One region of the Streptosporangium sp. NPDC004379 genome, then DNA from elsewhere that is predicted to be linked to it. Evidence: riboswitches for the same ligand, from Rfam matches in the RefSeq annotation. Region 1 holds a riboswitch; each other region holds the start of a gene.
What was found. A riboswitch is a leader RNA that binds a small molecule or an ion and turns the genes downstream of it on or off. The one in region 1 is predicted to bind cyclic di-AMP.
Positions count from the first base shown of each region.

Region 1 (6,192 bases):
GGTCATCATGAAGACGCCGAAGCCGTTGACGAGGAACGGCAGGATCACCGCCTTGATCTGGCCGGTCCAGCCGAGGTCGACCATGAGCTGGTACAGCGGCACCACACCCATCTGCTGGAGCGGCACCATCATCGTCACCAGGATCAGGCCGAGCAGGATCTTGCCGCCCTTGAAGCGGAGCTTGGCGAAGGCGAAACCGGCCAGGGTGGAGATGAGCACGACCGAGACGGTCACGGTGACCGCGATGATCGCCGAGTTGGTCAGACCGAGGAGGAAGTGGGCGTCCTCGGTGTTCAGCAGCCGCTCGACGTTCTCACCGAGGCGGCCGCTGGGCAGCAGCGGCGGGGGCACCTCGCTGGCGTCGTCGTTCGTCCGCGTCGCCATGATGAACATGTAGTAGATCGGGAAGGCCGACACCACGAGCGCGAGGGCCAGGACGACCTTCGTCAGCGGGGTCGCGTCCCAGATGCTGTTCGGCGCGGACCCGGTTCTCGCCGGGCGGCTCCGGGCGTGGATCGCCGTCATTTGTTACCCCCGATGCGGCGGGTGAAGGAGTAGTTGATGAGGGTGCCGATGAGGATCAGCGCGAACAGCAGCCACGCCGCGGCGGCCGCGTAGCCGAAGTCGAAGTCGCGGAACGCCTCCTTGACGATGAACATCGCCACCGTCTGGTACTGGCCGGTGGCGCCGCCCGCCATGGTGGGGTTGCCGTCGAACAGGACGGGCTCGGTGAAGAGCGTCAGTCCGCCGATGGTGGAGATGAAGACGATGAAGATGATCGTCGGGCGCAGCATCGGGATGGTGATCTGCCAGAACTGCCGGCGGGCCGACGCGCCGTCGAGGGCGGCGGCCTCGTAGAGGTCCTTGGGGATGGTCTGCATCGCGGCGAGCAGGATGATCGCGTTGTAGCCGGTCCAGCGCCAGTCGACCATCGTGGAGATCGCGATCCACGCCGTCCAGCTCTCGTTCTGCCAGTTGATCGCGTCGACCCCGAACAGGCCGAGGAACCAGTTGATCATTCCGTAGTCGCGCCCGTAGAGCTGGGTGAAGACGACGGCGACGGCGACGACGGAGGTGATCATCGGCAGCAGCACGCCGAGGCGGAAGAAGAGCCGGCCCCGGATGCGCTTGTTGAGCGCGTTGGCGAGGATGAGCGCGAGGACGAGCTGGGGAACCGTCGAGATGACGAACATCGCGAGGGTGTTGACCACCGCGTTCCAGAAGGCCGCGTCGGTGATCAGGGAGATGTAGTTCTCGAACCCGACGAACGACTTGTCACCGGCGAGTTCCCAGTCGTAGAGGGAGACCCAGAGGGTGTAGCCGAGCGGGAAGACGCCGAAGACGGCGAAGAGCAGGAAGTACGGGGAGACGAGGAAGTACGGGGTCGCCCGGAGGTCGAACCTGGCGAGCCCTCCGCCGCGTCCCGAGCCGCGGTGTCCGGGGGATCGGCGCGGGGACCGTGGCCGGGCCGGCGCCGGGGTGTCGACGTGCAGGGTCATCGGTAGCCTTTCAGCGGTGGGCAGGCGACCGGCCCGGCGGCGGGATCACCGCCGCCGGGCCGTGCCGATCGGGACGGGGGTCAGCCCGCGGCCTTGACGCCGGCCTCGACGAACTTCTGCCACGCCTGGTCGTAGGGCACCGAGCCCTGGTCCATGCCCTCCAGCACCTTCTCCACCGAGGTCTTCACCTGGGCGTGCTTCTCACCCAGGAAGACCGGCTGCAGGTCCTTGACCGAGTCGCCGAAGATCTGGCCGGTGGGAGCGTTGTTGAAGTAGTCGCTCTTCAGGTCCTTGACCGCCGGGTCCTCCTGGGCGGTGATGGAGCTGGGGAAGGCATTGGCCTCCTGGAAGGCCATGACGTGGCCCTCCTTGCCGGTGAGGTAGTTCACGACCTCGGCGGCCTCCTTGGGGTGCTTGCTCTGCTTGGTGATCGCCAGGTAGGAGCCGCCCCAGTTGCCGGCGCCGCCGGGAACACCGGCCACGTCCCACTTGCCCGAGTTGCCCTCGCCGGAGTTGTCCTTGATCACACCGACCATCCAGGCCGGGCAGCCCATGACGGCGAAGCCGCCCTTCTTCAGCGCGGCGTTCCACGGCGGGGTGAAGGAGGCGAGCTTGGCGGTCATGCCCGCCTGGCTGAAGCTCTTCACCGTCTCGAACGCGGTCTTGATGGCCGGGTTCGACTCCAGGATGAGCTGGTTGTTCTTGTCGAAGTAGGCGACGTTGCCGTTCTTCGGCGCCTCCTGCGACAGGACCACGTTGTAGAGGGTGTTGGGACCGTCGAGGAACTTCGGGTCGCCCTTGGCGGTGTTGGCGGCCTGGAACTTCTTGCCGACCTCCATGAAGGCGTTCCAGTCCGGCCAGAGCTTGCTGACCTCGTCGCGCTCACCGGGGAGGCCGGCCTTCTCGAACAGGTCCTTGCGGTAGCACATCGCCATGCCGCCGATGTCGGTGCCGAGGGCGAAGAGCTTGCCGTCCTTGTTGATGCCGTTCTCCCACTTGGCGGCGGGGAAGTCGCTCTTGCGCTTGTCCAGGCCGTATTCGGCGAGGTCGACGAAGAACTGCGGGCGGGCCTTCATGAGGCCCATCGCGCCCTCGTCGATGCCGACCACGTCGGCCGCGCCGCTGCCGGCCTGCAGACGCTGCAGGAGCTGGGGCAGGAAGACGTCCTCGAACCGGTCGGTCGGGTTCTCGTGCTTGATCTGGATGTTCGGGTGTGACGCGTTCCAGGTCTCGACGGCCTTCTTGTAGCCGAAGTTCGCGCCGCCGCCGAAGGTCTGCACGGTGATGGTCACCGGCTCGGAGGCCGAGCCGCCCGAGGCGGCCGTGTTCTTGGCGGGCTCACTCGAACTACAGGAGGTGACCGCCAGTGCTGCGGCGGTCATCACCACGACGGCGGCGAGCTTGCCGTGCCGCTTGGTGTTCAACATTCCGGACCCCTCTCAGGTGGTCGCCCGAATCGATTGGGAGGTGACATCGCGAACCGGCCCCCGACGAACGCGATCGGCGATGGGTTGCGCGCGGGCAGCTTTTGGGAGCGCTCCCACGAAGACTGGACGATGGGCAACCGGCGCGTCAATATGCCGAAACGTAACCGTTACATCGCGGGTGTTTCAGCTCGGCGAACAGTCGTTAAGGTGACAAACTGTGCGATCGGGCGCTTGGGAGCGCTCCCACCCCAACATGACACGACGCGGCGAACGCTCACCAACCGGGATCATCCAGTGCATCAGGGATCGTCCGGACCTTCCTCGCGGCGATAAGGTCCCGGCCGGAAAGCCGAAACGGCGACCCGGTCGTGCCGGGTCGCCGTCCGTCGGCCGTAGTCCGCCGGTCTCCGCCGCCGGTCCTCGCCGCTCCCGGAGGGACGGGAGCGGACGAGGGGAAGGGGAGAGGGGAACGGAAGACCGGAGTCGTCCGTCAGCCGTTGTAGACCGGGTATCCGTAGCCGTCGACCTGGGCGACCGGCCGGACACGCTCCTCGACCTTGCCGTTGCCGGTGTTGCCCTCGATCGTGGTGATCGTGCCGTCGCCGTTGTCCTTCTTGACGAGACCCACGTGGTCGATGGCGTCGATGTCCTTGCTGCCGCCCCAGTCGAAGAAGACCACGGCGCCGGGCTTCGGGGTCTGACCCCAGCGTCCGTTGTCGGCGAACCACTTGGCGTAGCTGACGGTGTAGGCGTCCCAGCCCATGGTGGGCCGGATGCCGGCCTGCTCGCCGACCCAGGAGACGAACATCGCGCACCAGGGGGCGTTGGCGTAGTCCTGGATCCTGCCGCCGTCGCGGGCGACGGTCTCCTTCGCGCGCTCGCTGGCGAGGTACCAGGCATGGAACTTGGTGCCGCCGCCGTAGGCGTTCTCCGAGACGCCGATCTGCTGGGCGGCGATGTCGAGGACCTGCTGGGCGCTGACCTTGGGCAGGTTCTGGGCCTGGGTCTCGGACGAGGCCGCGGCGTTCTCGGTGACCGACCCGGCCTGCGGGCCGGAGGCGTGGTTGTCGGCGAGGGCGGGAACGGTGGTCACGGCACCGCCGGCGAGGACGATGGACGCGCCCACGAGGGCGCGGACCAGGCTGTGCTTCCCGGGGGTGAGGCGGTTCTTGGCCATGGGAGAGTTCGGCTCCTTGCGTCGCTTCCATGCCGCCTACCGGGTTAGCTGACGGGTTCGGGCTGGGAAGTGCCCTACGGCGCGCGAACGCGCTGATTCACCCCATGAAGTGGTTCCCCGGTTCCGCGAGAGCCGCGGATTCGGCGGCCGCGCCCATCGACGGAGTGATCCGTCGTGATGATGCGCGGTCGGGCAATGTGTCGACGAGAGATGGGTCTGTGGACCTCGGTCCTCATCGCGAACGAGTAGAACGTACGTGCTGCTCCAGGCCGATTGCAAGCTCCCGCATTGCCTTGACTTGGGAAAACGCCGAATATCGGTGATCGTCGACTTCCCGGTCCGAAGATCGGCGACTTCGGGCCAAAGGCTTTCGCAAAAGCCGCAAACCCTTGCGGCACAGGGATTTCCGCACCGCGGGACCGGCGACGCCCCGGTGCGACGGACGATTCTTCCCGGCTGAAGCGCCCCCTAACGTAGATCTTTTTAAAGGGGGATCGTTTTACCTGTTCAGTGCCTTTCCGGGCGGCACGTCGCCGGGCGCGCGTGCTCGGATGTTCATCCGCGGTTCCCGGCCGCGTAAGGCGTCACGGTTACGGTGAGGCGATCGTGAACGGGTCATCGCCCGGCGTGGAGGAGGGGCGGGACCACGCGCGGGAACAGCCTTCGGCCATCGCCTGGGCGGAGTCCCCCCTGCAACTGCTCTGCGTGGTCGAGGCCTGCCACGCCGGGCTGCTCGGCGCCCCCGTCCGGGTGGTGCCCCGTGCCGGCTCGCGCCCGCTGACCGCCACCCGCCGGGAACTGTCCCGCCTCGTCCTTCCCCCGGGGCTGGAACAGGCCGGCCCGGCCCCCGGGCCGCCCAGGCCCCGGCGGGGCATGACCTGGGTGATCGGCGACGCCTTCTCCGGCCGGGTCCAGGCCCGCTGGCTCACCGCACTCCCCGGACGGATCGTGGTCGTCGACGACGGGCTGGCCACGATCAGGCTCCTGGAACTGCTCGCCGGGCCCCCTGGCAGGCCGCTGCTACGGGCCCGGGCCACCGCGGGCCCGTCGCGCTCCGTCCTCGGCGTGGCGGCCGGTCTGCGACTGCGCTCGGCCGCCCGGTCGGGCCGGCTGACGGTCTTCACCGCGATGCCCATCCCGGACGACCTGGCGCGCGCCGTACGCGGCAGGGGAGCCGAACTGGTCGTCCACGACTTCACCTGGCTGCGCGCGCAGCCACTGCGCCGGCCCCGGCCGCAGGAGCCCACGGTCGTCCTCGGCACCTCACTGGTGCGCAACGGCCTGATCCACCGCGACCGCTACCTCACCTGGCTCGCCGGGGTGGGCGCGGCCGGGCCGATGGCCTATTTCCCGCACCGCCGGGAGGACCCCGGCGACCTCGAACGGATCGGCGCGCAGCCCGGCGTCACCGTCTACGACGCCGGGGCCCCCGCCGAGATGACCCTGCGGGGACTGGACGCCGGGCAGCGGGTGCTCAGCCTGCCGTCCACCGCCGTCACCTCGCTACGTGTCCTGCTGGCACCCCGGGGCGTCACCGTGGAGGCGGTGGACGTCCCCGACGACTGGTGGACCGCCCTGGCGGCGCCCTCCCTCCGCTCACACCTGTCGATGTCCGCTCCTCACGACACCGGAGTCAAAAAGTGAAGGTCCTGGCCGTGGCCGACTCGGATTCCTATCTGAAGTGGGCCGCCCACCTGCTCGCGGGCCTTCCCGGCGGCTGTACGGCGGAGCTCGCGGTGATCCGTACCCCCATCGCACCCTCGCCGGCGCAGATCCGCGCGGCCGTCACCGGGGTGGCCGCCGACCCTCCCGTGCTGTCGGCGCGGGCGCTGCGCCGGGCGGCCGAACGGCTGCGGCCCGACGCGGTGCTGGCCGCCTGCACCGGCCCGGTGGTCGACGTGCTGGTCGGCGAGGTGCTCGCCGGCCTCTCGCCCAGGCCGGTGTTCGTCTCCGGGCTGCCCGGCATCTCCGTCCCCGCCACCGAGAAGGCATGGCTGTTCCGCAGCGGCTGCGACCTGTTCGTCCTGCACAGCGGCCGGGAGGTGGCGGAGTTCACCGAACTCGGCCGGAGACTGGGCGGCGGCGGCGC
Region 1 covers NZ_JBIAMC010000008.1:103,071-109,262, forward strand. Annotated here, with positions in the region: gene ACFYSC_RS19105 (carbohydrate ABC transporter permease) at 1-525, opposite strand, end outside; gene ACFYSC_RS19110 (carbohydrate ABC transporter permease) at 522-1,499, opposite strand; gene ACFYSC_RS19115 (ABC transporter substrate-binding protein) at 1,580-2,926, opposite strand; gene ACFYSC_RS19120 (CHAP domain-containing protein) at 3,417-4,103, opposite strand; cyclic di-AMP (ydaO/yuaA leader) riboswitch at 4,122-4,259, opposite strand; gene ACFYSC_RS19125 (hypothetical protein) at 4,710-5,747, shown strand; gene ACFYSC_RS19130 (DUF6716 putative glycosyltransferase) at 5,759-6,192, shown strand, end outside.

Region 2 (6,192 bases), on a different contig from region 1:
CGACAGGTCGGAGACGTTGGTGACCGACAGGCGCCGCTGCATCGCGGCGAACGTCTCCGGGTCGCGGGTCAGCTCCAGCGCGTGCGCGTCGGCGCGGGCCTCGATCTGCCTGCTGACCAGGTTCTGCGCGGGCCCGGACAGGACCGTGGCCAGGCTCAGCAACCCCATGATCAGGCCCACGGCCCGCGGGTCGGCCGCCGAGGCGACGCCGGCGCGACGCCGTACGGGGCCCGCGGCGAGCACCAGGTACAGCAGGCAGGCGCCGAAGGCGGCGCCCAGCCCCCCGACGAGCGTGCCGTACAGCACGTCGCCCGCCTTCGCGTGGCCCAGCTCGTGCGCCACCACCAGCTCGACCTCTTTCGCGGGCGCCCGGAGCAGGGTGTCGTAGACCACGATCCTGCGGGTCGCGCCGAACCCGGAGACGTAGGCGTTGAGCGCGGTGGTGCGCCGGGAGGCGTCGGCGACCAGGACGTCCTCGACGGGCACGCCGTCGCGGGCGGCCATGGCCAGCAGGTCGTCGCGCAGCGGCCCGGCCGCCATCGGCGTGAAGTCATTGAAGATCGGCTCGATGACCACCGGGTAGGCGAAGGACGCGGCCACGGTCAGCGTGAACGCGCCGGCCGCGGCGGGTATCCACCAGCGCCGGAAGCGCCCGGCCAGCACCGTCACGGCGAGCACCATGATCGCGAGCAGCGCGGTCCGGACACCGATGTCCTTGAGCCGGTCCGCGGTCCAGGAGGGCCAGGTCTGGGTGGACAGGCCGTAGGCGCGCAGCTGCGTCTCCGACCACATGCCCAGCGGCCAGCGTAGGGCCTCGACCGCCGCGGACAGCCCGGCGACGCCGAGCAGCGCCCGCACCCACCGGGGTCCGCGCAGCCGTCCGAGCAGCCGGGCGCCCAGCGGGGTTGCCACCAGCACCCCGGCGACCAGGAGGGTCAGCCCGAGCGAAAGGTAGGCGGGCGCGGTGAGCGCGGCGTCGAACGCCTCGGAGCGGGCGATCTGCCCGGCGGTGAAGTCGCGCGCCGGGTCGGGCGCGACGGCCGGGGCGGCGGACGGCAGGGCCCGCCAGGGCGTGGTGAGCGCCACGACCGCGACCGTGGCCGCGCCCAGGGCGGCCAGCGCCCATCCGGCGGGCCGCCACCCCCCGGGCACGACCGCCGCCGCTGCGGCGTCGGCCGCATCCGGCGCGGCCGATCGCCGGGACACCGCCCTCGGGCGTGGGGAGGACGTCAACCCAGCTCCCTTCTCAGGTGGTCGCGCCAGCCGGCGGCGAACTCCGCCGGGGACAGGCCCAGCACATCGCCGACATCGCTACCGTAGAGCCTCACCAGCGTCCGCTCGCCGTACCGCCGCGCGACGTAGTGGCAGGCGAGCCACGCCTCCTCGTACGCCTGCGCCCGCCGGGGGGCGTCCGCGGCGAAGTCGGCGGGGCCGGGGAGCCGCTCGGGCAGGCGGCCCGCGCGCACCTCGGCGGCCAGTTCGGCGGCGGCCGCCGGGACCGCGATCCCGGCGTCACGGTAACCGACGTAGTCGGCGAACCCCTCCGACAGCCAGACCGGCACCCGGCCGCCGCGGGTGGCGCCGGTGGCCACGTGGGTGAGCTCGTGGGCGAGCACCACGTCCCGGCCGGTCCCGCTCAGCCTGGCGTACCCCGACGGCAGGACGATCACCCGGCCCGCGTCGGCCAGCGCGGCCAGGCCGGCGACGGCGGCGGGCGCGGCGCCGGCCAGCGCCGCCGCCTCTGCGTCGTCCGCGGGGAACAGGACCACCGCCCGGACCGGCCCCCAGACGTCGAGGACCGTACGGCGGGCGCGGTCGGCGCCGGCCGCCAGGTCGGCGAGGCGGGCCGCCGGGACGCGGTGGCCGATCACGACGGAGTGCTCGCCGCGGACGGTGACGGAGCCGCCGGGCCACGGGTCGCGCGGCGCGGGGAACGGGCCCGCGCCGGTGGCCAGGGCGGCGACCGCCAGTGTCAGGGTTCCGGCGAGCACGGCACGACGCTCTGTCGGGACGCGCACACGTCCGATGTTAGCGACCGGCCCCGGACGCGCGGCGGCCCCGCCCGTCCCTTCGAAGGGACGGGCGGGGCCGTCTTCCCGGCCGCCCCAGGGGGGCGGCGGCCGGGATCCGTCAGGCTCCGGGACGGACCGCCCCGGAGAAGGAGGACCGGTAGTACCCCTTCAGGGGGACGACCCTGACGGTCTTGCCGCTGCTCGGGGAGTGGACCATCTTCCCCTTGCCGACGTACATGCCCACGTGGCCCTTGCCGTAGAAGAACAGCAGGTCACCGGGGCGCAGGCTGCTCCACGAGACCTTCTTCCGCACGGCTCGGTACTGACTGTTCGTGACCCTGGGGAGGGAGACGCCGGCCTTGCGCCACGCGTACCGGACGAGACCGGAGCAGTCGAACGCGCCGGGACCGGAGGCTCCCCACCGGTACGGATCGCCGATCTGCTTCTTGGCCGCCGAGACGGCCTTGGACGCCTTCACCTTCTGCAGTGCGGTCCTGCTCAGCGTGGTCTTCTTCGCCTTCGCCGTCTTCTTGGCGCTGGTGTGCGCCGCGGAGGCGGCGGAGGCGGCGACCGGCCTCTCAACCTGAGAGGCGGTGCTCCTGACCTGGAGAACGGGACCGGTTCCCGTGTCGGCCAGCGCCGCCGGGGAGCCCATCGTGACCGCTCCGGCCGAGGCCGTCACGGTGAGGGCGAAACCACTGGCGCAAACGCGGAAAAAGCGCGACGAACGGGGGTTACGCGGGGTGGTAGACAGGATTTCTCCTTGGGACTTCCGCTGACGCCTACCGGGTTAGCTGACGGGTTCGGGCCGGGAAGAAGCCCTACGGCGCGTCGGGCGCGCCGATTCACCCCTGGCCACGTGTCGGGCCGGTGGGTCCCCGGTTCCGTGCCTCCTGGCTGCACGGATTCGGCAGGCCGTCGCAGGTGGGAGCGCTCCTCGCAGGGTGCGACGGCCGAATGGATCTTTATGGATCTTTGACAGGCGCCGGCATGACGGGCCGGGCCCGGCGCGGTGGCATGGCTTGCTCGCCGCGACGCCAGAAGTTACCCCTGTTTCCCAGGAGAGGGCAAAGGAATCACAAAAGATACATAGATCGAAAACGCCTCGGGCGATCGACGGGCCACTGTTCAGGGGCCGATTTCACCGGGCAAATATGACGCTTGTCACACTTCCGTGATCAGTCCGAAAAATCATGGCTTTTGTGACGTGAATCACGTGATGGTAACGATCATTGACGGAGCGTGCGACCGGCCGTGCCACCGCCCCGTCGTCCCGGCCCGCGTCGGGGGACGGCCGGGGACGGCCGGGGACGGCCGGGGACTCCGTGTATCGCCGGCGTATCGAAAATCGCATACGTCCCCGCAACGGCCCTCCCCCTTCGATGGGAGGCATGAACCGGAGTGCATCCCTGTCAGCACCGCCCCGCCGTACGCGCGGGATCGTGCTCGCCTGCCTGGCGGTCCTCGGCCTGGCGGGCGTGGCGTTCGTCCTGCGGCGGCCGCTCCTGATGGCCGCCCCGAGCTGCGCGGCCGGCCGGTGGCACGGCTGCCTCGGCACGGAGAACGGCGTGCTGCTCATGACACTGGTCGCGGTGCCGCCGTCCGCCCTGGTGGCGTGGGCTCTGGCGCGCGTCCGGCGTGCCGCCGGCGCCGCGTCGGCGTGGCGGACGTCGCTGGCCGAGTTGGGCATGGTCCACGGCACGGTGCCGTTCGTATGGATCACCATGATGCCCGGCCCGGAGGCCGGCGTCGCCCCCGGCCGGGTGAGTCTGCTCCCACTGCAGGATCTGCCCACGATGGGGCCGCTCGGCATCGGCGGCAACCTGCTGATCTTCGCGGCGCTGGGGTTCTTCGCCCCGATGCGGTTCGCGGCGCTGGCGTCCGTACCGCGGATCCTCGCGCTCGGGGCAGGCTGCTCGATCATGGTCGAGACCGCGCAGTACGTCCTGCGGCTGGACCGGGTGTCCTCGGTGGACGACGTCCTGCTCAACGCCGCCGGCGCCGCACTGGCCGCCCTGGCGTCGCACCGCTGGTGGCGCACCGCGGCGGAGGCTCCGCCGGGCCGGTCCCGCCCCGAGCCGGCGCCGGTGGGCTGAGCCGAGTGCCCGCCGCGTACAGGTCCTCGCATACCCCGGCGATATGCCGGGCCGCCTAGGCTTCCGGCATGCGCGTACTGATCGTGGAGGACGAGCCGTACCTGGCCGAGGCCGTCCGTGACGGTCTGCGGCTGGAGGCGATCGCCGCCGACATCGCCGGCGACGGCGACTCCGCCCTGGAGCTGCTCAGCGTCAACTCCTACGACCTCGCGGTCCTCGACCGCGACATCCCCGGCCCCTCCGGCGACGAGATCGCCCGGCGCATCGTCGCCTCCGGCAGCGGCATCCCGATCCTCATGCTCACCGCCGCCGACCGGATCGACGACAAGGCCTCCGGGTTCGAGCTCGGCGCCGACGACTACCTCACCAAGCCGTTCGACCTCCGGGAGCTCGTGATGCGCCTCCGGGCGCTCGACCGCAGACGCGCCCACGCCCGGCCCCCGGTCAGGGAGATCGCGGGCCTGCGGGTGGACCCCTTCCGCCGGGAGGTCTTCCGGGACGGACGCTACGTCGCGCTCACCCGCAAGCAGTTCGCCGTGCTCGAGGTCCTCGTGGCCGCCGAGGGCGGGGTCGTCAGCGCCGAGGAGCTGCTGGAGCGGGCCTGGGACGGGAACGCCGACCCCTTCACCAACGCCGTCCGCATCACCGTCTCCGCGCTGCGCAAACGGCTCGGTGAGCCGTGGCTCATCGCCACGGTGCCCGGCGTCGGCTACCGGATCGACACCGGCGGCGCGGGCGGCGATCCCGCCCGCCCCGGCGCCCGTTGAGCAGGAGCCCGTTGAACAGGCGTCCGGGGCCCAGCGTCCGGCTGAGGCTCACCATCAGCTACGCCGGGTTCCTCATGCTCGCCGGCGCCCTCCTGCTGGCCGTGGTGTGGGTGTTCCTGCTGCGCTACGTGCCCGACGGCGCCCTCGGGACGGGGCCGGAGGCGGCCCGGCCCGGGGCGCCGGCCCTGCGGTTCATCCCCAACCGCACCGACCTCCAGCGCGCCTTCGTCCCCCGCGCGGCACAGGCACTGGCCTTCCTGCTGGCGTTCGGCCTGCTGGGCGGATGGATCCTCGCCGGCCGGATGCTCGCGCCGCTCACACAGATCACGGACGCGGCCCGGATGACCGGGAACGGGTCGCTGTCCCACCGGATCCGCCTGGAGGGCCGCCAGGACGAGTTCCGTGAGCTCTCCGACGCGTTCGACTCGATGCTCGAACAGCTGGAGTCCCACTTCGCCGAGCAGCAGAGGTTCGCCGCGAACGTCTCCCACGAGTTGCGCACCCCGCTGGCGATCTCACGGACGCTCCTCGACGTCGCCCGCAGGGACCCCGCGCGGGACCGGGACGAGCTCATCGAGCGCCTGCACACCGTCAACCAGCGGGCGATCGACCTCATCGAGGCCCTCCTGCTGCTCAGCCGGGGCGACCGCGGGAACTTCACCCGCGAGAGCGTCGACCTCTCCCTCCTCGCCGAGGAGGCCGCCGAGACGCTGCTCCCCCTCGCCGAGCAGCGCCGGATCACGCTGGACGTCACCGGCGGGGCGGCCAGGACCGGCGGCTCCGCCGAGCTTCTGCTGCGGATGGTGACGAACCTCGTCCAGAACGCCGTCGTCCACAACCTCCCCGCCGGCGGCACCGTGACGGTCCGCACCGAGGCGCACGACGGCACGAGCGTGCTGCGGGTCGAGAACACGGGCCGCAGGCTCCCGCCGGAACTGGTGCCGGCCCTCACCGAGCCCTTCCGGCGCGGAACGGAACGCGTGCGCACCGGCGAGCACCCCGGCGTCGGGCTCGGCCTGGCCATCGTGCACAGCATCGTCCGCGCCCACGACGGGACGCTCGTCCTCGCCCCCCGCCCCGACGGCGGCCTCCTCGCCACGGTACGGCTCCCCGGCGCGCCGTAGACGGGTGTCCCCGCCGGCCCCCGGGGTCCCGGGCGGCTCAGGGGCGGACGGCGCCGACCAGGGCGCTGCGGAGGGGAGCGATCTTGACGACGTCCCCGGTCTGCGGGGCGTGCACCATCTTCCCTCCGCCGACGTAGATGCCGACGTGGCCCAGGCCCGAGCTGAAGACGAGGTCGCCGGGCTGGAGCGAGCT
Region 2 covers NZ_JBIAMC010000001.1:318,977-325,168, forward strand. Annotated here, with positions in the region: gene ACFYSC_RS01305 (M48 family metallopeptidase) at 1-1,233, opposite strand, end outside; gene ACFYSC_RS01310 (hypothetical protein) at 1,230-2,018, opposite strand; gene ACFYSC_RS01315 (C40 family peptidase) at 2,131-2,694, opposite strand; cyclic di-AMP (ydaO/yuaA leader) riboswitch at 2,777-2,935, opposite strand; gene ACFYSC_RS01320 (VanZ family protein) at 3,404-4,108, shown strand; gene ACFYSC_RS01325 (response regulator transcription factor) at 4,177-4,875, shown strand; gene ACFYSC_RS01330 (sensor histidine kinase) at 4,887-5,999, shown strand; gene ACFYSC_RS01335 (NlpC/P60 family protein) at 6,037-6,192, opposite strand, start outside.
Region 2: another riboswitch for cyclic di-AMP. It lies ahead of ACFYSC_RS01315 (C40 family peptidase); the one in region 1 lies ahead of ACFYSC_RS19120 (CHAP domain-containing protein).

Region 3 (6,192 bases), on a different contig from region 1:
TCGGCAACACCCACACCGTTCTCGGCCTGTTCGAGGGCGAGGAGGTCATCGAGCACTGGCGCATCGCCACCGACGCCCGGCGCACGGCCGACGAGATAGCCGTGGTGCTGCAGGGCCTGCTCGGCCAGTCACCGCTGCTCAAGGGCACCGACGTCAATGGCATCGTCATCTGCTCCACGGTGCCGTCGGTGCTCAACGAGATGCGGGAGATGTGCCGCCGTTACTACGGCGACGTCAACGCCGTGATCGTCGAGCCCGGCGTCCGCACCGGCGTGCCGGTCCGGATGGACAACCCCAAGGAGGTCGGCAGCGACCGCATCGTCAACGCGCTCGCCGCCATCAACCTGTACGGCGGGCCCTGCGTGATCGTCGACTTCGGCACCGCGACCTCCTTCGACGCCGTCTCCGCCAAGGGCGAGTACGTCGGCGCGGTCACCGCGCCCGGCATCGAGATCTCGGTGGACGCCCTGGCGGCGGCCGGCGCGCAGCTGCACAAGGTGGAGCTGGTCCGGCCGCGTTCGGTGATCGCCAAGAACACCGTCGAGGCGCTCCAGGCCGGCATCATCTACGGCTTCGCCGGCCAGGTGGACGGGATCGTCGAGCGGATGGCGGCAGAGCTGGCCGACGACCCCGACGACGTCACGGTCGTCGCCACCGGCAGCGCGGCGCAGCTCGTGGTGGGGGAGGCCCGCTCGATCGACGTCCACGAGCCGTGGCTCACTTTGATCGGGCTCAGGCTGATCTATAACAGAAACGTTCCGTAGCCGGACATCGGTACCCTTGGCTCTGTGACCGCTGACCTGACGAACCCGGCCGACGATCTGCCCGAGCAGATGCGCGTGCGCCGGGAGAAGCTCGATCGCCTCCGTGCCGAGGGTGTCGACCCCTACCCGGTGACCTTCCCGCGCACCGCGACCAACGTCGAGATCCGCGAGAAATACGCCGATCTCGCCGCTGACACCGCGACCGGCGACAAAGTGGGCGTCACCGGCCGCGTCATGCTGTCCCGGACCGGTGGCAAGCTCTGCTTCGCCACCATCCGCGACGGCTCGGCCGATCTCCAGGTCATGATCTCCCTGGACAGGGTCGGCGAGGAGTCCCTGGCCGCGTGGAAGCGCGACGTCGACCTCGGCGACCACGTCGGCATCGAGGGCGAGGTCATCACCTCCCGCCGGGGCGAGCTGTCCATCCTCGCCGACCGCTGGGCGATCACCTCCAAGTGCCTGCGCCCGCTGCCGGAGAAGCACGTCGGCCTGACCGACCCGGAGGCCCGGGTCCGTCAGCGCTACCTCGACCTCGTCGTCAACGACGAGGCGCGGAGGATGGCCTACGTCCGCAGCGCCGTCGTGCGGGCGATCCGCGACTTCTGGCACGGCGAGGGCTACCTCGAGGTCGAGACGCCGATGCTGCAGCGCATCCACGGCGGCGCTTCGGCCCGGCCGTTCAGGACGCACATCAACGCCTATGACATGGAGCTCTACCTCCGCATCGCGATCGAGCTCTACCTCAAGCGGCTCGTGGTGGGCGGCATCGAGAAGGTCTTCGAGATCAACCGCAACTTCCGCAACGAGGGCGCGGACGCCACCCACAACCCCGAATTCACGATGATGGAGGCCTACGGCACCTATCTCGACTACAACGGCATCGCCGACCTGACCCAGCGGATGATCCAGAACGCGGTCGTGGCCGCGCTCGGCCACTCCGTGGTGGTCCACGAGGGGCAGGAGATCGACCTGGGCCTGCCCGAGTGGCCGCGCGTCACCGTCTATGGATCGGTCTCGGAGGCGCTGGGCGAGGAGGTGACGACCGAGACTCCGCTGGAGCACGTGCGCAAGCTCGCCGACGCGCGCGACATCCGCTGGGACCCCAAGTGGGGCCAGGGCAAGCTCGTCCAGGAGCTCTTCGAGGAGCTGGTCGAGCACACCCTGATCCAGCCGACGTTCGTCATGGACTACCCGCTGGAGACCTCACCGCTGGCCCGGACGCACCGGGACAACCCGTTGCTCACCGAGAAGTGGGACCTCATCGGGTTCGGCACCGAGCTCGGCACCGGCTACTCGGAGCTGAGCGACCCGATCGAGCAGCGCCGCCGCCTCACCGAGCAGTCGCTGCTCGCCGCGGGCGGCGACCCCGAGGCCATGCAGCTCGACGAGGACTTCCTCACCGCCCTGGAGTACGGCATGCCGCCCACCGGCGGCGTGGGGGTCGGTGTGGACCGCCTCGTCATGGCCTTCACCGGCAAGAACATCCGCGAGACCATTCTGTTCCCGCTGGTGAAGCCCACCGGCTGAGCGCCACCGGGTCCGCCCCGCGGGCCCGGTCCGCCAGGCCCTCCGGCCCCGCCTGACGAGCCCGCGGTCCCGTGGACCGCGGGCTCGTTCCGTTCCTCCCGCTGAGCGGAGACGCCATTTCCCCGATGATCCGGGCGGCCGGCGATCAGCTCCCCGCGGAATGCCGGAAAGCCGGTTTCATCCGACGGCCATTGCGTGATGATTTTCTCGGCGCCGTCAGGGGCGTGGCCGGGGGCCGCGGTCGACGGGATGCGCGACGCCCGCCGGACCGATCGTTTTCTGTGGGAAATGCGGCGGGCGCCGACCGTACGGCTCGTCCCGGCGGAGGACCCGCGGTGGTCCACGGCATGGCCCCGCGGTGCGGCTTCGGGGTGGATCACGGTGATGACCTCGGCTCATGCCGCGGGCAGGCTGCGGACAGACCGCGGACACGCCTGGCGCGGGCCCCGGGCGCGACGACGGTCCGGCGGCGCGCCCTCCGGCTCGGCCGCTGCTTAATCACAATGGGCCCGACATATCATGAGTACTTCATGTAACGCCCACTCTGTCAATAGTGTGGGCCATCTCTATGAAGAGCAGAGCTTGACGACCTTTGAACGGGGCGTTTACCGTTCCTGACGGGCGACATCGATTCCAGCGTGCTCACGCCTGAGTCCCGTTGCGGGGGGAGTTGCTAGATGGCATATCCGGAAGTGGATTCCCGCCGCGGCGAAAGTCTTCCGGGCACTGAGGACATCGATCTCAGCGAGGAGGACCTCGTGCTCCTGGCCGAGCTGGCCAAGGGCGTCACCGTCGACAGGGTGGGCCGCCGCCTCGACATCAGCGGCCGGACGGTCCGGCGCAGGCTGCGCGGGATCTGTGACCGCATCGGCGTGGCCACCGCAATCGAGGCGGTGGCCTGGGCCGCCCGCCGCCGCCTGATCTGACGCCGTACACCCGGCCGGTCCGCCGTGCACCGGCCGGTCGTGGTCCGCCCGGTCAGGCCGTGCACCCTGCTGGTCGTGTGTCCGTCCGGCCGGTTCGTGCATCCGGCCGGTCATACGCCCGTCGGGTCAGGCCGTGCATCCGGCTGATCGTGTGCCCGTGTCCGTCCGGTCCGGCCGTACGCCGGCCGATTCAGTCGGCGACGCGCACGCCCCCGGCGAAGGGCCGGTTGCCCATGGGGGCGATGCGGACCACGTCACCGGTCTGCGGGGCGTGGATCATCAGGCCGGCGCCGAGGTAGATCCCGACGTGATGCAGGTCGCTGTAGAAGAAGACCAGGTCGCCGGGGCGCAGCTGGTCGCGGGAGACGTGGGTGCCGGCGGTCCACTGGTCACCGGTGTAGTGGGGCAGGCTGATGCCGACCTTCTGGTAGGCCCACAGGACCAGCCCCGAGCAGTCGAAGGAGTTGGGTCCCTCGGCGCCCCAGACGTACGGCTTGAGCTGCTGGGTGAGCGCCCAGCGCACCGCCTCGGCCGCCTTGCCCTGGCCCACGACCGGAACGGTGAGCCTGGTCGCCCGGCCCTGCATGCTCTGGGCGCGGTCGCGGACCTCCCGGTAGAGGTTGCCCTCCAGTTTGCCGACCAGGCGTTCGATCTTGGAACGCTTGTCGCCGAGCTCGCCCAGCAGCTTCTTGACCTCGGTGGACCGGGCGCTGGCGCTGGCCCGAGCCTGCTCGGCGACCTTGAGCGCCTGGGCGACCTGGGCGACCTCCTCGCTCTGCCGCTGCTGGAGGGCGTAGCTGGTGGCGGCCTGGTCGAGGAAGGTGTCGGGGTCGCTCGACTGGGTGAAGGCGAGCGTGGAGCCCAGGCCCCCCGACATGTAGGTGCTCTGCGCGAGGAGGGTCGCCTTGGTGCGCCGGGACTCCAGCTCCGTCTCGCTGGTGGACAGGTTCTTCTTGGCCACCTCGGCGGCGCGCTGCGCCTGCTTGAGCTTCACCCGTGCGCCGTTGTACTGCTCGGCGAGCGTCTCGACCTCGACGTGGAGCTTCTCGACCTGCTTGGCGAGCTGCCGGAGGTCCGGTTTCGGGTCCGCACCGGCGGACGTCATGGGAGCGCCGACCGCGAGGAGGGTGAACGCGAGCCCGATGGAGGCCGTCCGGCCGGAAAGGCGACGGGAGGCGCGCTCCCGCATCGGGACGGGTCCGGCTGGACGTCCACTGCCACGGCGCGGCGTGCGCTTCACCAACGGGCTCCTCTCTCGGCCGCCTGCCGGGTTAGCTGACGGGTTCGGGCCGGAGGCAGCCCTACCGAGCACGCCGGTGACGGCTCGGATTCACCCCTGGGGACGCGTGGAGGGTGGGTCCCCGGCTCCCCGGGTCCGGGGATTCGGCGGGTCAGCTTTTCGGGGAAGCTGACATCGAGCACGGACATTAGTGCAATTGGAGGTTCATGCTCAACCAGAACCATAAAGTCGGTAGAGCTTTCACAACCGGAAAGTCACAGGCAGATCACATACTTTCATGATCCTCATGCCTGTCAACCTGGATCCATGTCGCTATGAGCGGCATACCACCCATGTAGCCGCAGGCCCCGGTCCATGCCGAGGGCGAACGGCCGCCGTCACCGGGGTTTCCGGCCGGGCGCGACGGGGGTGACACCGGGAGCCGGGCGGTGCCGTTGTGACCGAAGTTACGGCTGGGCCGTAATGGGGGTGCGCCGAGGACGTACGCTGATCGGTCATGGAGCAGGTTGCGGAACCCTCCCCGGCGGACGCCCTGACGGACGGGACCGGGGCGACGGCCGGGTCGGCGAGCGGGGTCACGGCCGGGGCCACGGGCGAGGTCACGGTCCGGCGCGCCCGCACGCCGGACGTGCGGGCGATCCGGCGGCTGGTCGACACCTACGGCGGCGCCGGGCCGCGACTGCTGGAGAAGGCCACGGTCACCCTGTACGAGGACGTCCAGGAGTTCTGGGTGGCCGAGCGGGACGGGGCCGTCATGGGGTGCGGGGCGCTGCACGTCCTGTGGGAGGACCTCGCCGAGATCCGCACCGTCGCCGTCGATCCGGCGTGCCGGGGCCAGGGCATCGGCCACATGATCGTCTCGGCGTTGATCCGCACGGCCGGCGAACTCGGCCTGCGCAGGGTCTTCTGCCTCACCTTCGAGGTCGACTTCTTCGCGCGCCACGGCTTCCGGCGGATCCAGGGCACGCCCGTCTCGCCCGAGGTCTACGCCGAGTTGCTCGCCTCCTACGACGAGGGCGTCGCCGAGTTCCTCGACCTGGAGCACGTGAAGCCGAACACCCTGGGGAACACGCGGATGCTGCTTCATCTACCGCCCCTGGTCAAGCGTGATGACCGCAGTTGTGACTGTGACAAAAGGTGACTCTCGGACGACTATCTCGATACCTTGTGCTTCAACGTGCATGTGAGTCTCGAATGCGCCGCATGCGTAGTCGAAGTGAGGTGACGCGGTGACCAACGGACAGCCGCCGTATCCGCAGGATGATCCCGACCGCGATCGCACCCCGTCGGGACACTCCGGATACGGCTCGCACGACACGGGTCAGGGCCCCGGGGGTCTCGACCCCGACGCGACGGTGGTGGGGTACCGGACGGACGGCACCGGACCCGGGCAGAACCAGCCCGGTTACGGCCAGCCCGGCGGTTACGGCCAGCAGGGCGCGCAGCCGGGGTACGGGCAGCAGCCGTCGTACGACCAGGGCGCCTACGGCCAGCAGGGGGCGCAGCCGGGTTACGGCCAGCAGCCCTCCTACGACCAGCAGCAGGGCTACGGTCAGCAGGCCGCCCAGCCCGGTTACGGCCAGCAGGCCGCGCAGCCCGGCTACGGGCAGCAGCCGTCCTACGACCAGGGCGCCTACGGCCAGCAGAACTCCCAGCCGGGCTACGGCCAGCAGGGGACGCAGCCGGGGTACGGGCAGCAGCCGTCCTACGACCAGGGCGCCTACGGCCAGCAGGG
Region 3 covers NZ_JBIAMC010000006.1:22,898-29,089, reverse strand. Annotated here, with positions in the region: gene ACFYSC_RS14600 (type III pantothenate kinase) at 1-764, shown strand, start outside; gene lysX (bifunctional lysylphosphatidylglycerol synthetase/lysine--tRNA ligase LysX) at 789-2,291, shown strand; gene ACFYSC_RS14590 (LuxR C-terminal-related transcriptional regulator) at 2,969-3,217, shown strand; gene ACFYSC_RS14585 (NlpC/P60 family protein) at 3,408-4,457, opposite strand; cyclic di-AMP (ydaO/yuaA leader) riboswitch at 4,463-4,616, opposite strand; gene ACFYSC_RS14580 (amino-acid N-acetyltransferase) at 4,954-5,598, shown strand; gene ACFYSC_RS14575 (RDD family protein) at 5,687-6,192, shown strand, end outside.
Region 3: another riboswitch for cyclic di-AMP. It lies ahead of ACFYSC_RS14585 (NlpC/P60 family protein); the one in region 1 lies ahead of ACFYSC_RS19120 (CHAP domain-containing protein).